Regions from separate parts of the Pantoea sp. S18 genome, predicted to be linked through region 1. Evidence: predicted binding sites of a transcription regulator. Region 1 holds the regulator's gene; each other region holds the start of a gene.

The links. The regulator CRP, encoded in region 1, controls carbon source genes, mostly activating them, when cyclic AMP is high. The targets are predictions, from matches to a motif close to ATGTGANNNNNNTCACAT.
Region 2: a site for CRP is predicted at 1,676-1,693, ahead of epd (erythrose-4-phosphate dehydrogenase). Genes of this name have one in related genera too.
Region 3: a site for CRP is predicted at 1,649-1,666, ahead of VIJ98_RS10150 (glycoside-pentoside-hexuronide (GPH):cation symporter). Genes of this name have one in related genera too.
Region 4: a site for CRP is predicted at 1,237-1,254, ahead of VIJ98_RS03755 (CdaR family transcriptional regulator). Genes of this name have one in related genera too.

Annotation. Positions count from the first base shown of each region.
Region 1 is NZ_CP142688.1:3,926,926-3,930,073, forward strand. Features, by position in the region: gene VIJ98_RS18315 (phosphoribulokinase) at 1-704, shown strand, start outside; gene VIJ98_RS18320 (OsmC family protein) at 756-1,160, opposite strand; gene crp (cAMP-activated global transcriptional regulator CRP) at 1,465-2,097, shown strand; gene VIJ98_RS18330 (YccS/YhfK family putative transporter) at 2,156-3,148, shown strand, end outside.
Region 2 is NZ_CP142688.1:3,488,540-3,491,687, forward strand. Features, by position in the region: gene pgk (phosphoglycerate kinase) at 1-417, opposite strand, end outside; gene epd (erythrose-4-phosphate dehydrogenase) at 469-1,488, opposite strand; gene tkt (transketolase) at 1,829-3,148, opposite strand, start outside.
Region 3 is NZ_CP142688.1:2,193,871-2,197,018, reverse strand. Features, by position in the region: gene VIJ98_RS10155 (glycoside hydrolase family 31 protein) at 1-159, opposite strand, end outside; gene VIJ98_RS10150 (glycoside-pentoside-hexuronide (GPH):cation symporter) at 156-1,535, opposite strand; gene tpx (thiol peroxidase) at 1,823-2,326, opposite strand; gene ycjG (L-Ala-D/L-Glu epimerase) at 2,470-3,148, shown strand, end outside.
Region 4 is NZ_CP142688.1:840,654-843,801, forward strand. Features, by position in the region: gene degP (serine endoprotease DegP) at 1-1,166, shown strand, start outside; gene VIJ98_RS03755 (CdaR family transcriptional regulator) at 1,351-2,508, shown strand; gene VIJ98_RS03760 (alginate lyase family protein) at 2,508-3,148, shown strand, end outside.

The DNA.
Region 1 (3,148 bases):
TCCGCAAAGCGCGCGATCTCGGTCGCCACATCAGCTACTTCGGCCCGGAAGCCAATGATTTCGGCCTACTGGAGCAGACGTTCAAACATTACGGCCAAACCGGCCTCGGCGAATCACGCAAATATCTGCACACCTACGATGAAGCGGTGCCGTGGAATCAGGTGCCGGGTACTTTCACGCCGTGGCAGCCGCTGCCGGAAAACACCGATGTGCTGTTTTATGAAGGCTTGCACGGCGGCGTGGTCACGCAGCAGCAAAATGTGGCGGAGCATGTCGATCTGCTGGTTGGTGTGGTGCCGATTGTTAACCTTGAGTGGATTCAGAAGCTGGTGCGTGACACCGGCGAGCGCGGACATTCACGCGAAGCAGTAATGGATTCGGTGGTACGTTCGATGGAGGATTACATTAACTTCATCACGCCGCAGTTCTCGCGCACCCACATTAACTTCCAGCGCGTGCCGACCGTTGATACCTCAAATCCGTTTGCCGCCCGCGAAATTCCCTCGCTCGACGAAAGCTTCGTGGTGATTCATTTTCGCGGTCTGGAAGGCATCGCGTTCCCCTATCTGCTGGCGATGATTCAGGGATCGTTTATTTCCCACATCAATACGCTGGTGGTGCCGGGCGGCAAAATGGGATTGGCGATGGAGCTGATTATGCTGCCGCTGGTTCAGCGACTGATTGAAGGGAAACGGATTGAGTAGGTTTGGTGCGGGCTGTGAAAAGGGAGGCATGAATGCCTCCCCTACGACCGATTACAACTCGACAACCTCATAGCTGTGGGTAATTTCCACGCCTTTACCAAGCATGATCGCCACCGAGCAATATTTTTCTGCCGACAGGTCAACCGCGCGCGCAACCGCTTTATCGCTCAACGCTTTGCCGCTGACAATAAAATGCAGGTTGATGGTGGTAAAAATGCGTGGCGCCTCTTCACGGCGTTCTGAGGTGAGTTTCACTTCGCAATCGGCCACATCGCTGCGCCCTTTTTGCAGGATCGACACCACATCAATGGCGCTACAGCCGCCTGCGGCCATCAGCACCATCTCCATTGGACTTGGCGCTTTATCACCGGAATTACCGTCCATTAATACCTGATGGCCAGATGAGGATTCTCCGAGAAAGGTAAGACCTTCCACCCATTTCACTCGTGCCTGCATTATTCTCTCTCCTGAAGCGGCGGTTTTGCCGCCAGAGTACGCTTTCACCTGACAAACAGCAATCCAGAGTAATCCCCCTTTTGCTGAAGCGAGACAACACAAGACAGCTCGCAAAAGCTGTGCTACAAACAGTGCTGAAAATATTTTCGTCATCACAGACGAAGGCCGGAAGAATCAAAAGCGTAGCTTAAGAGTCCACCCGGAATAATTTTTCCATTACTGGAAACGCTCGACGATTAAACCGCCTGACAGGGAAAAATGCCCCCTGTATTTTGGGCACGATTACAACAGAGGATAATAGCGAATGGTTCTCGGCAAACCGCAAACAGACCCTACACTCGAATGGTTCCTGTCCCATTGCCATATTCACAAATATCCATCCAAAAGCACGCTCATCCATCAGGGTGAGAAAGCGGAAACGCTGTACTACATCGTAAAAGGTTCCGTAGCGGTACTGATTAAAGATGAAGAAGGCAAAGAGATGATTCTCTCCTACCTCAATCAGGGAGATTTCATCGGCGAACTCGGTCTTTTCGAAGAAGGCCAGGAACGTAGTGCCTGGGTACGTGCGAAGTCTGCCTGCGAAGTGGCTGAAATTTCATACAAAAAATTCCGTCAGCTGATTCAGGTAAACCCGGATATTTTAATGCGACTTTCGTCGCAAATGGCGCGTCGTCTGCAAGTCACATCTGAGAAAGTGGGCAACCTTGCCTTCCTCGATGTAACCGGACGTATCGCGCAAACGCTGCTAAATCTGGCCAAACAGCCAGATGCGATGACTCACCCAGACGGGATGCAAATCAAAATTACCCGTCAGGAGATTGGTCAGATCGTGGGCTGCTCACGCGAAACCGTGGGCCGTATCCTGAAAATGCTGGAAGATCAGAACCTGATCTCCGCACACGGTAAAACCATCGTCGTTTACGGCACCCGCTAATTTCTTCTCACCCACGGCGTGATGGCAACATCGCGCCGTTTCTATTTGCGATGAGCTGATGTGGCGCCGAATCATCTATCATCCCGAAGTTAACTATGCGCTGCGGCAAACGCTGGTGCTGTGCCTGCCTGTGGCTCTCGGCTGGCTGTTTGGCGATCTGCAAAAAGGTCTGCTGTTCTCGTTAGTGCCTGCCTGCTGCAACATGGCGGGGCTGGATACGCCGCACAAACGCTTCTTCAAACGCCTGATTGTGGGTGGTTCGCTGTTTGCCACCGGCAGTTTCCTGATGCAAATCCTTACTGCTTACCAGATTCCGTTGCCGCTGATTTTGCTGGCGCTGCCGCTGCTGATTGGCGTGACCGGCGAAATCGGTCCGCTGCATGCGCGCTTACTGCCCGCAACGCTCATCGCCGCCATCTTTACGCTCAGCTTAGTGGGACGCATGCCGATGTGGGTGCCGCCGCTGCTCTACATCGGCGGCACGCTGTGGTACGGCTTATTCAACTGGTTCTGGTTCTGGCTGTGGAAAGAGCAGCCGATGCGCGAATCGCTCAGCCTGCTGTTCCGCGAGCTGGCCGATTATTGCGATGCCAAATATACCTTACTGACGCAGCTGACCGATCCAGAAAAAGCGCTGCCACCGCTGCTGGCGCGTCAGCAAAAGGCGGTCGATCTCATCACCACCTGCTACCAGCAAATGCATATGCTGTCGGCCAGCCGCGATAACAGCCACAAACGCCTGACGCGCGCTTTCCAGGTGGCGCTGGATTTACAGGAACACATCTCGGTGAGTTTGCATCAGCCTGAAGAGGTGCAGAGGCTGGTTGAAGAGAGCCACGCCGAAGCGGTGATTCGCTGGAACGCCAAAATCATCTCGGCGCGACTGCGCGTGCTGGCGGATGCGATTCTCTACCATCAGCTGCCAGACCGTTTCCACATGGAGAAACAGCTCGGCGCGCTGGAGAAAATTGCGCGCCAGCATCCGGATAATCCGGTCGGTAACTTCTGCCTGTATCACTTCAGCCGCATCGCCCGCGTATTGCGTACGCAG
Region 2 (3,148 bases), 440 kb from region 1:
CATCACGAACACGTCGCACAGCGCGGCATATTTCTTCGACAGGCCTTCTTCGTCTTTTTTCTCGCCTTTGTTAAAGCGTACGTTTTCAAGCACAACCAATTCGCCAGCGCCGACTTCAACGCCGTCGAGGTAATCTTTTGCCAGGGTAACGTTGGTGCCGTTCAGTTTGTCTTTCAGGTAGTTAACAACCGGCAGCAGGGAGAACTCTTCGTTGTATTCACCTTCGGTCGGACGACCCAGGTGAGAGGTAACCATCACTTTCGCGCCCTGTTTCAACGCCGCTTCGATGGTAGGCAGAGAAGCACGAATACGTGCATCTGACGTCACTTTCCCTTCTTTCACTGGCACGTTGAGATCGGCACGGATCAGAACGCGTTTACCAGCAAGATCCAGATCGGTCATCTTAATTACAGACATGGTGAACCCTCTCGTTGATTCTCATAAGTTTTGCCAGACGCAGTCCGCGTCTTACCTGAAACCGCTTGCGGCCATTGCTAACGTGGTGTCGATCATGCGGTTAGCAAAGCCCCATTCGTTGTCACACCAAACCAGCGTTTTGATAAGGTGATGACCACTGACCCGCGTTTGCGTGCCATCGACTATGGCACTGTGCGGATCATGGTTAAAATCTACTGAGACTAACGGTAATTCCGTATAGTCAACTATACCACGAAACGCCCCTTCTGACGCGTTTTGCAGCAACGCGTTGACCTCGCACGCCTTCACCGCTTCGCGCACCGACACGCTCAAATCAATGGCTGTCACGTTGATGGTGGGCACGCGCACCGCAATCGCCTCAAAGCGATCGTTAAATTTCGGAAAAATACGGGTAATGCCAGCAGCAAGACGCGTATCTACCGGAATGATCGATTGGCTGGCGGCGCGGGTACGACGCAGATCGCTGTGATAGGCGTCGATCACCTGCTGATCGTGCATCGCCGAGTGAATGGTGGTCACGGTGCCCGACTCAATGCCAAAGGCGTCATCCAGCAACTTGATCACCGGAATAATGCAGTTGGTGGTGCAGGATGCGTTGGAGACAATGCGGTCAGTTTGTTTAAGAGCTTGTTCGTTAACACCAAATACGACTGTGGCATCGAGATCGTTACCGCCCGGATGCGAGAACAACACTTTCTTCGCACCTGCTGCCAGATGGGCTTCGCCATCAGCGCGGCTGCCGTACACGCCGGTGCAATCCAGCACGATATCCACATTCAGTTCGCGCCACGGCAGTACATCAATTTCCGCCTGATGCAGGATGCGAATGGTGTCGTCGCCAACAAACAGCTGATCGCGCTCCTGGCGCACATCAAAGGCAAAACGGCCGTGGCTGGTGTCGTACTTCAGCAGATGCGCCATCCCGGCGGCGTCGGCCAGCTCGTTAATGGCGACCACGGTGATCTCAGCCCGGCGACCGGTTTCATACAGAGCGCGCAACACGTTACGCCCGATACGACCAAAACCATTTATTGCAACGCGAACGGTCATTTCTACCTTCAACAACACCCGAAAAAACGTGCCGATTAGCCTGAGCGTTTCACACCGTTTTGTACAGGGAATTATTGCTTGCCCGCACCGGCAAGATGCACGTTCTCGCTCGCAACTGAAACGGTTCAGCTAGAGTAATGCAAGAGAGGAATAACGGGAATGATTGCGATCAAGTGAGTGGCGGAATATTGGATCTACGTCACAAATTTTGCACTGCGGGATTATTACTGCAGGAATAATTGAACCGTTTCAGGTTGGAGGTGATGAAACAATAAGGGCGCCCCGGTTGGGACGCCCTTTATACCCGCTGTGTAGGGTCGCCATTTATGGCGACCTCAAATCACAGAATCGATTTCGCCGTTTTAACCACATTCTCAACGGTGAAACCAAACTCTTTGAACAGCTGATCCGCAGGCGCTGACTCACCGAAGGTGGTCATGCCGACGATCGCACCGTTCAGGCCGGTGTATTTGAACCAGTAATCCGCGATACCCGCTTCAATCGCCACGCGTGCGGCAACCGCTTTCGGCAGCACGGATTCACGGTACGCCGCGTCTTGTTTGTCGAAGGCGTCAGTGGATGGCATAGACACCACGCGCACCTTGCGGCCTTCCGCCGTCAGCTGTTCAAATGCAGCCACCGCCAGCTCCACTTCTGAACCGGTAGCGATCAGGATCAACTCTGGCGTACCTTCGCTGTCCTTCAGCACGTAACCACCGCGCGCCACGTTCGCCAGCTGCTCAGCGCTGCGATCCTGCTGCGCCAGGTTCTGACGCGAGAAGATCAGCGCCGACGGGCCATCAACGCGTTCGATAGCGTACTTCCACGCCACCGCTGACTCAACCTGGTCGCACGGGCGCCACAGGCTCATGTTAGGCGTCACGCGCAGGCTGGCCATCTGCTCAACCGGCTGATGCGTCGGGCCATCTTCGCCCAGACCAATCGAGTCGTGGGTGTAGACCATGATCTGACGGATTTTCATCAGCGCGGCCATACGTGCGGCGTTGCGCGCGTACTCGACGAACATCAGGAAGGTGGCGGTGTACGGCAGGAAACCGCCGTGCAGCGCCAGACCGTTAGCGATGGCGGTCATACCGAACTCGCGCACGCCGTAATGAATGTAGTTGCCTGCCGCGTCTTCATTGATCGGCTTGGAGCCGGACCACATGGTGAGGTTGCTTGGCGCCAGGTCAGCGGAGCCGCCCAGATATTCCGGCAGGATTTTACCGAAGGCTTCGATGGCGTTCTGCGAGGCTTTACGGCTGGCAATTTTCGCCGGATTGGCCTGCAGCTGCTCGATAAACTTCTGCGACTCAGTTGCCCAGTTAGCTGGCAGCTGGTTGTTGACGCGACGTTTGAACTCCGCAGCCAGTTCCGGATGTGCAGCGGCGTAGGCAGCAAATTTCTGGTCCCACGCAGACTCTTTCGCCTGGCCGGCTTCTTTGGCATCCCACTGCGCGTAGATGTCTGAAGGGATTTCAAACGGACCGTGGTTCCAGCCCAGCTGCTTGCGGGTCAGCGCGATTTCATCGGCACCCAGCGGCGCGCCGTGCGAATCGTGCGTACCGGCTTTGTTCGGTGAACCGAAGCCAATCACGGTTTTGCACATCAGCAGCGAAGGTTTGTCGGAAACCGCTTTGGCTTCTTCAACCGCTTTCTT
Region 3 (3,148 bases), 1.7 Mb from region 1:
GCAAGCCGCAGGCGATAACAACGCCCAGTCATGATCGATCAGTTCAGGCTGACAGGTGGCTCGTACTCGCAGGCTATGCGCGCCCCAAGGCTCGATAACCAGCGTCTGACGGTCAAATGTCCAGATAATACGCTGGGATTCGGCGCGTAATTCACTCATGACAACTCCTGTGGTTGTAGAAGGGGGGAAGCCGTTGCAGCTGGTTGGGCTGACACTTTGTTCTGATTGATGGTGCGCATGGTGGCATCGTTAAGTTTGTAGCCGCGCATTGCCAGCGCGCTCAACAGCGACAGCAGACCTGGAACCACTGAAAACAGCGCGACGATGGCCATCATCGCGGCGGGTTGCTGATGCGGTGCCTGAGCAACGTAACCGCTCAGACCCAGCGTCCAGCCAACAATCGCGCCGCTGATCGCCATGCCCATTTTCAATACGGCGAGCAGCGTGGAGAAGACGGTGCCATCGAGGCGCTTGCCCTGACGATATTCACCGTAATCCACCACATCGGCCATCATCACCCACATCAGCGTGGTGGTGACCTGATAGAAGCTGGAAACGATGAACGTCATGCCGACTAACAGCGCCAGCGATCCCGGCAGGAACACGATGCTGATACTCAACACACCGGCAGTGATGGCGCTGAGGGTAAAGGCGGTGATTTTGTTTAGGCGGCGCGTCAGCAGCTTTGCCAGCACGCTACCGACGCTTTTGCCGACGATATGCGCGGCCAGCAGCCACATGAAGAGACTGGCGTTACCGAGAAAATAGGTGACGTAGTACATCATCGCGCCGAGTCTAACCACGCCGAACGAGATATTGCAGAACACCAGTAATGCAACCACGCGCCACTGATCGTTACGCAGCAAATCGCGTAAATCGGCGAGAAAGTTGCCGTGGTTAGCGGGCGCATTGATACGTTCGCGGGTGTTGAAGAAGCAGATAAAGAACAGCAATGTTGCCAGCGTCGCCATAATCGACATCGCCGCGAAGTAACCGTCCAGTTTGTTACCGCCGCCCAGCCAGGTGGCGAGCGGGATCATCAGGAAAGTGGACATCGCGCCACCTAGCGTAGCCAGGAAGAAACGCCATGATTGCAGGGAGATGCGCTGATTATCATCGGCGGTGATAATCGCCCCCATCGAGCAGTAAGGAATATTGATAGCGGTGTACATCAGCATCATTAGGCTGTAGGTCACGGCGGCGTAAATCATTTTTCCGGTGAGCGACAGGCTTTCCGGCACCGCATAAATCAGCATACAACTGACGCCGAACGGTACTGCCAGCATCAATAACCAGGGACGAAATTTGCCCCAACGTGAACGGGTTCGGTCAGCCACCATCCCCATTGCTGGATCGATCACCGCATCGGCAACGCGCGCCAGTAAAAACAGCGTGCCGACAAAGATCGCGGGCAAACCCACCACATCGGTGTAGTAAAAGGTGAGAAAAATAATGACGTTATCGATGGCGATATGGCTGGCCATATCACCAAGGCCGTAACTGATTTTTTCTTTAATGGATAAGCTTGCTTGCATAGAGATTCCCGCCTGTCTTTGAATCGCTTAAGGGCAATTGACGGTTAGTTATAGGTAGCGAAGCGGATGGGAACAATTGCGGGATCTGTTACGGGTTTTATGTTTTTTGATTAATGTGATACGGGTAACAAGAATCACAGCAAAAATGCAACAAGGTAGGAAGAAGTGCTACGTATCACGATAAATCAACGGGTTAAAAAGGGAACTGAGTTGAAGGCGGGCATAAAAAAAGCACCGAAGAATTAATCATTCGGTGCTCTTTGTTTCACATTAATAGCGAGCTAACGTTACTTCAGCGCAGCCAGCGCCGCATCGTAATTTGGCTCTTCGGTGATTTCATTCACCAGCTCGCTGTAAATCACTTTATCGTTTTCATCCAGCACCACCACGGCACGCGCGGTCAGGCCTTTCAGCGGGCCATCCGCAATCGCCACGCCATAGTTTTCTTTGAACTCAGTGCCACGCAGTGAGGAGAGCGTGATCACGTTGCTGACGTTCTCTGCGCCACAGAAGCGTGACTGAGCGAAAGGCAGGTCGGAAGAGATGCACAGCACGACCGTGTTGTCCGCTTCACCTGAGCGCTCATTAAACTTACGCACCGATGCCGCACACACGCCAGTATCAATACTTGGGAAAATGTTCAGAACTTTGCGTTTGCCTGCATAATTAGCCAGGGATACGTCAGCAAGATCTTTGGCGACCAGGCTGAAAGGTTTAGCTTGCTCGCCAACTTGTGGGAACTGGCCTGCAACCGGCACCGGATTGCCCTGAAAGTGAACAGTCTGAGACATGTGATTTCCTTTTTTTAACGATGAAATATCTGACTTTAAAGATATAGCGTGTGTTTATGACATAATTTTTAAGGGTTTACGAGCGCATTTCCTGGCGATAATCGAGCCGGCTCGCATTTAAGCGACGGATTTAAGGAGAAATAATGAGAACAGTGAAGAGTTATCCGGAAGCCTGGCCGTTACATTCGCCGTTTGTTATTTCACGCGGCAGCCGCATTGAGGCGCATGTTGTGGTGGTAGAGATCGAGCAGGATGGCGTTAAAGGCGTCGGGGAAGCCACGCCGTACGCGCGCTACGGTGAAAGCGAGGAATCGGTGCTCAAGCAGATCGCTTCTCAGCTGAGTGCGTTGCAAAGCGGGATGACGCGTGAAGCGCTGCAACAGGCGTTACCGGCAGGCGCGGCGCGCAACGCCATCGACTGCGCACTGTGGGATTTGGCGCGACAGCAGCAGGGCGAAAGTCTGGTGCAATTGTGCGCTGTGCCACTGGCCGACGAGATTGTCACCGCGCACACTATCAGCATCGACACACCAGATGCGATGGCCAGCAGCGCGCAGGCGTTGTGGCAGCATGGTGCGCGTTTATTGAAGATCAAAATGGACGATCACCTGATCAGCGAACGTTTAGTGGCGATACGCAGTGCGGTACCGGACGCTACCTTGATTGTTGATGCCAATGAATCCTGGCATGCCGAAGGCCTGGCGGCGCGCTGTCAGCTACTGGCCGATCTCAACGTCGCTATGCTGGAACAGCCGCTGCCCGCAGCAGAAGACAGCGCGCTGGGCAACTTTATCCATCCGCTGCCGATCTGCGCCGATGAAA
Region 4 (3,148 bases), 1.2 Mb from region 1:
AAAACGGCGCGGGCGGTGACGGCGGCGGCGCGGATGGCGGTGCTAACGCGCAGAAACAGCAGTTCCGTGCGCTCGGTTCTGGCGTGGTAATTAACGCGGATAAAGGCTATGTGGTGACTAACAACCACGTGGTGGATAACGCGACCAAAATTCAGGTTCAGCTCAGCGATGGCCGTCGCTACGATGCCAAAGTAATTGGTAAAGATCCGCAGTCAGATATCGCGCTGATTCAGCTGCAGGATGCGAAAAACCTCACCGCAATCAAAATTGCCGACTCTGACAACCTGCGCGTCGGTGATTACACCGTGGCGATCGGTAACCCGTACGGCCTCGGAGAAACCGTGACCTCGGGGATTGTTTCAGCGCTGGGTCGCAGCGGCCTGAACGTTGAAAACTATGAAAACTTCATCCAGACCGATGCGGCGATCAACCGGGGTAACTCCGGCGGCGCGTTGGTTAACCTTAACGGTGAGCTGATCGGGATTAACACCGCGATTCTGGCGCCGGACGGCGGCAACATCGGTATCGGCTTTGCGATCCCAAGTTCAATGGTGAAAAACCTGACTGCACAGATGGTTGAGTACGGCCAGGTGAAACGCGGCGAGCTGGGCATTATGGGCACCGAGCTGAACTCTGAGCTGGCGAAAGCGATGAAAGTCGATGCGCAGCGCGGCGCCTTTGTTAGCCAGGTGCTGCCGAATTCCGCAGCGGCGAAAGCCGGCGTGAAAGCGGGTGACGTAGTGGTGTCGATGAACGGTAAAGCGCTGACCAGCTTCGCGGCGCTGCGTGCAGAAGTCGGCTCGCTGCCGGTCGGCACCAAGCTGCAACTGGGTCTGCTACGCGAAGGCAAACCGGTGAACGTCACGGTTGAACTGCAGCAGAGCTCGCAGGATAAAGTGCAGTCCGCCACCATCTACACCGGCATTGAAGGTGCCGATCTCAGCAATATCGATACAAATGGCCAGAAAGGCGTGCGTGTCGATAGCGTTAAACCGGGCAGCGCAGCGGCGCGTATCGGTCTGAAGAAAGGTGACGTGATTCTCGGCGTGAACCAGCAAGCCGTGGCTAACCTTGGCGAGCTGCGTAAAGTGCTTGATACCAAACCTTCGGTGCTGGCACTGAACGTACAGCGCGGTGACAGCAGTTTGTATTTGCTGATGCAGTAAGTTTCAGGTTGTTGATAACAGGCGAGCTTCGGCTCGCCTTTTTTGTGTCTGTGCAAATGTCCGGTACTGAATGTGACGCTTACCGCAAATCCCGCATAATCCCCACGGCTATGTGCAACTGCACAATGTCAGCGCCTTAACGGATGCGTATTCTGTCTGTTCGTCCTTATCTCCGGAGTGTTTGATGGCCACCTATCATCTCGATGCGCGACTGGCTCAGGATATTGTTGCCCGCACCATGCAAATTATTGATAGCAATGTCAACGTGATGGATGCGCGCGGTCGCATCATCGGCAGTGGCGATCGTGAACGTATTGGCGAATTGCACGAAGGCGCGCTGCTGGTGCTGTCACAAGGCCGCGTGGTGGACATTGACGAAGCGGTAGCAAAACATCTGCACGGCGTGCGTCCCGGCATCAATTTGCCGCTGCGTATTGATGGCGACATCGTCGGCGTAATCGGTTTGACCGGCCAACCAGCAACGCTGCGTCATTATGGCGAGTTGGTGTGTATGACCGCTGAAATGATGCTGGAGCAGGCGCGGTTGCTGCATATGCTGGCGCAGGACAGCCGCTTGCGTGAAGAATTGGTGCTGAATCTGGTGCGCAGCGAAACCTTATCGCCAGCGCTGAGCGAATGGGCGCAGCGGCTCGGCATCGATCTCAATCAGCCGCGTGTGGTGGCGGTGGTGGAAGTGGACAGCGGCCAGCTTGGCGTCGATAGCGCCATGTCCGAACTACAGCAGCTGCAAACGCTGCTGACCACGCCGGAGCGTGACAATCTGATTGCGATTGTTTCACTCACCGAAATGGTGGTGCTGAAACCGGCACTGAATGCGCATGGCCGCTACGATCAGGACGATCATCGTCGTCGCGTGGATCAACTGCTGCAACGCATGAAAGAGAGCGGACAGGTGCGTATGCGTATCGCGCTCGGCAACTACTTTACCGGTCCCGGCAGCATCGCACGTTCGTACCGTACCGCGCGCACCACCATGATGGTGGGCAAACAGCGCATGCCGGAACAGCGCAGCTATTTTTATCAGGATCTGGTGCTGCCAGTGCTGCTCGACAGTTTACGCGGGGGCTGGCAGGCCAACGAACTGGCGCGCCCGCTGGCGAAGCTGAAAAGTATGGATAACAATGGTTTGCTGCGGCGTACATTGGTGGCGTGGTTTAGCCATAATGTGCAACCCAGCGCTACGGCGCGCGCGCTGTTTATTCACCGCAACACGCTGGAGTATCGCCTCAATCGTATTTCCGAGCTTACCGGTCTCGATCTGGGCAACTTCGACGATCGTTTGTTGCTGTATGTGGCGCTACAACTGGATGAGCAAAGTTAATGAGAAACCTGTGGATTGTGCTGCTGTGGCTGTATAGCGCGCTAAGTGTGGCTAACGATCCGGTCTTTCTCTCTTTAAACGATCTTCAGCGGATTAAGCAGCAGCTGGCACATCATCAAGCTGCGCCGCCCACGATCGATGCCTGGCATCAGTTAAAGCAGCAGGCGGATAACGCGCTGAAACACCCCAATCCCAGCGTCACCGATAAAGGTATGCTGCCGCCGAGCGGCTCGAAGCAGGATTATTTAAGCCTGAGCGCTTATTGGTGGCCGGACGACAGCAGCGCAGACGGCTTGCCGTGGCAGCGTCGCGACGGCGAAGTGAATCCCGCCAGTAAGAATGAACAAAGTGATGGTGTGCGGCTGGCGCGCTTTACCGCTGATTTTCAGGCACTGACGCTGGCCTGGTATTTTTCTGGCGATCAACGTTATGCCGATAAAGCGCTAGCGATGATGCGCCATTGGTTTATCGATCCCGCCAGCCGCATGCATCCGAATCTAAACTTTGCGCAGGGAATTCCGGGCCGATCCTCAGGCCGCCATGATGGCGTGCTGGATGGACGCTACTTTGCCACGCGCGTGGTGGATGCGCTGACTTTGCTGCGTAGTGCGCCCGGTTGGCAGCCAGCCGATCAGCAGGC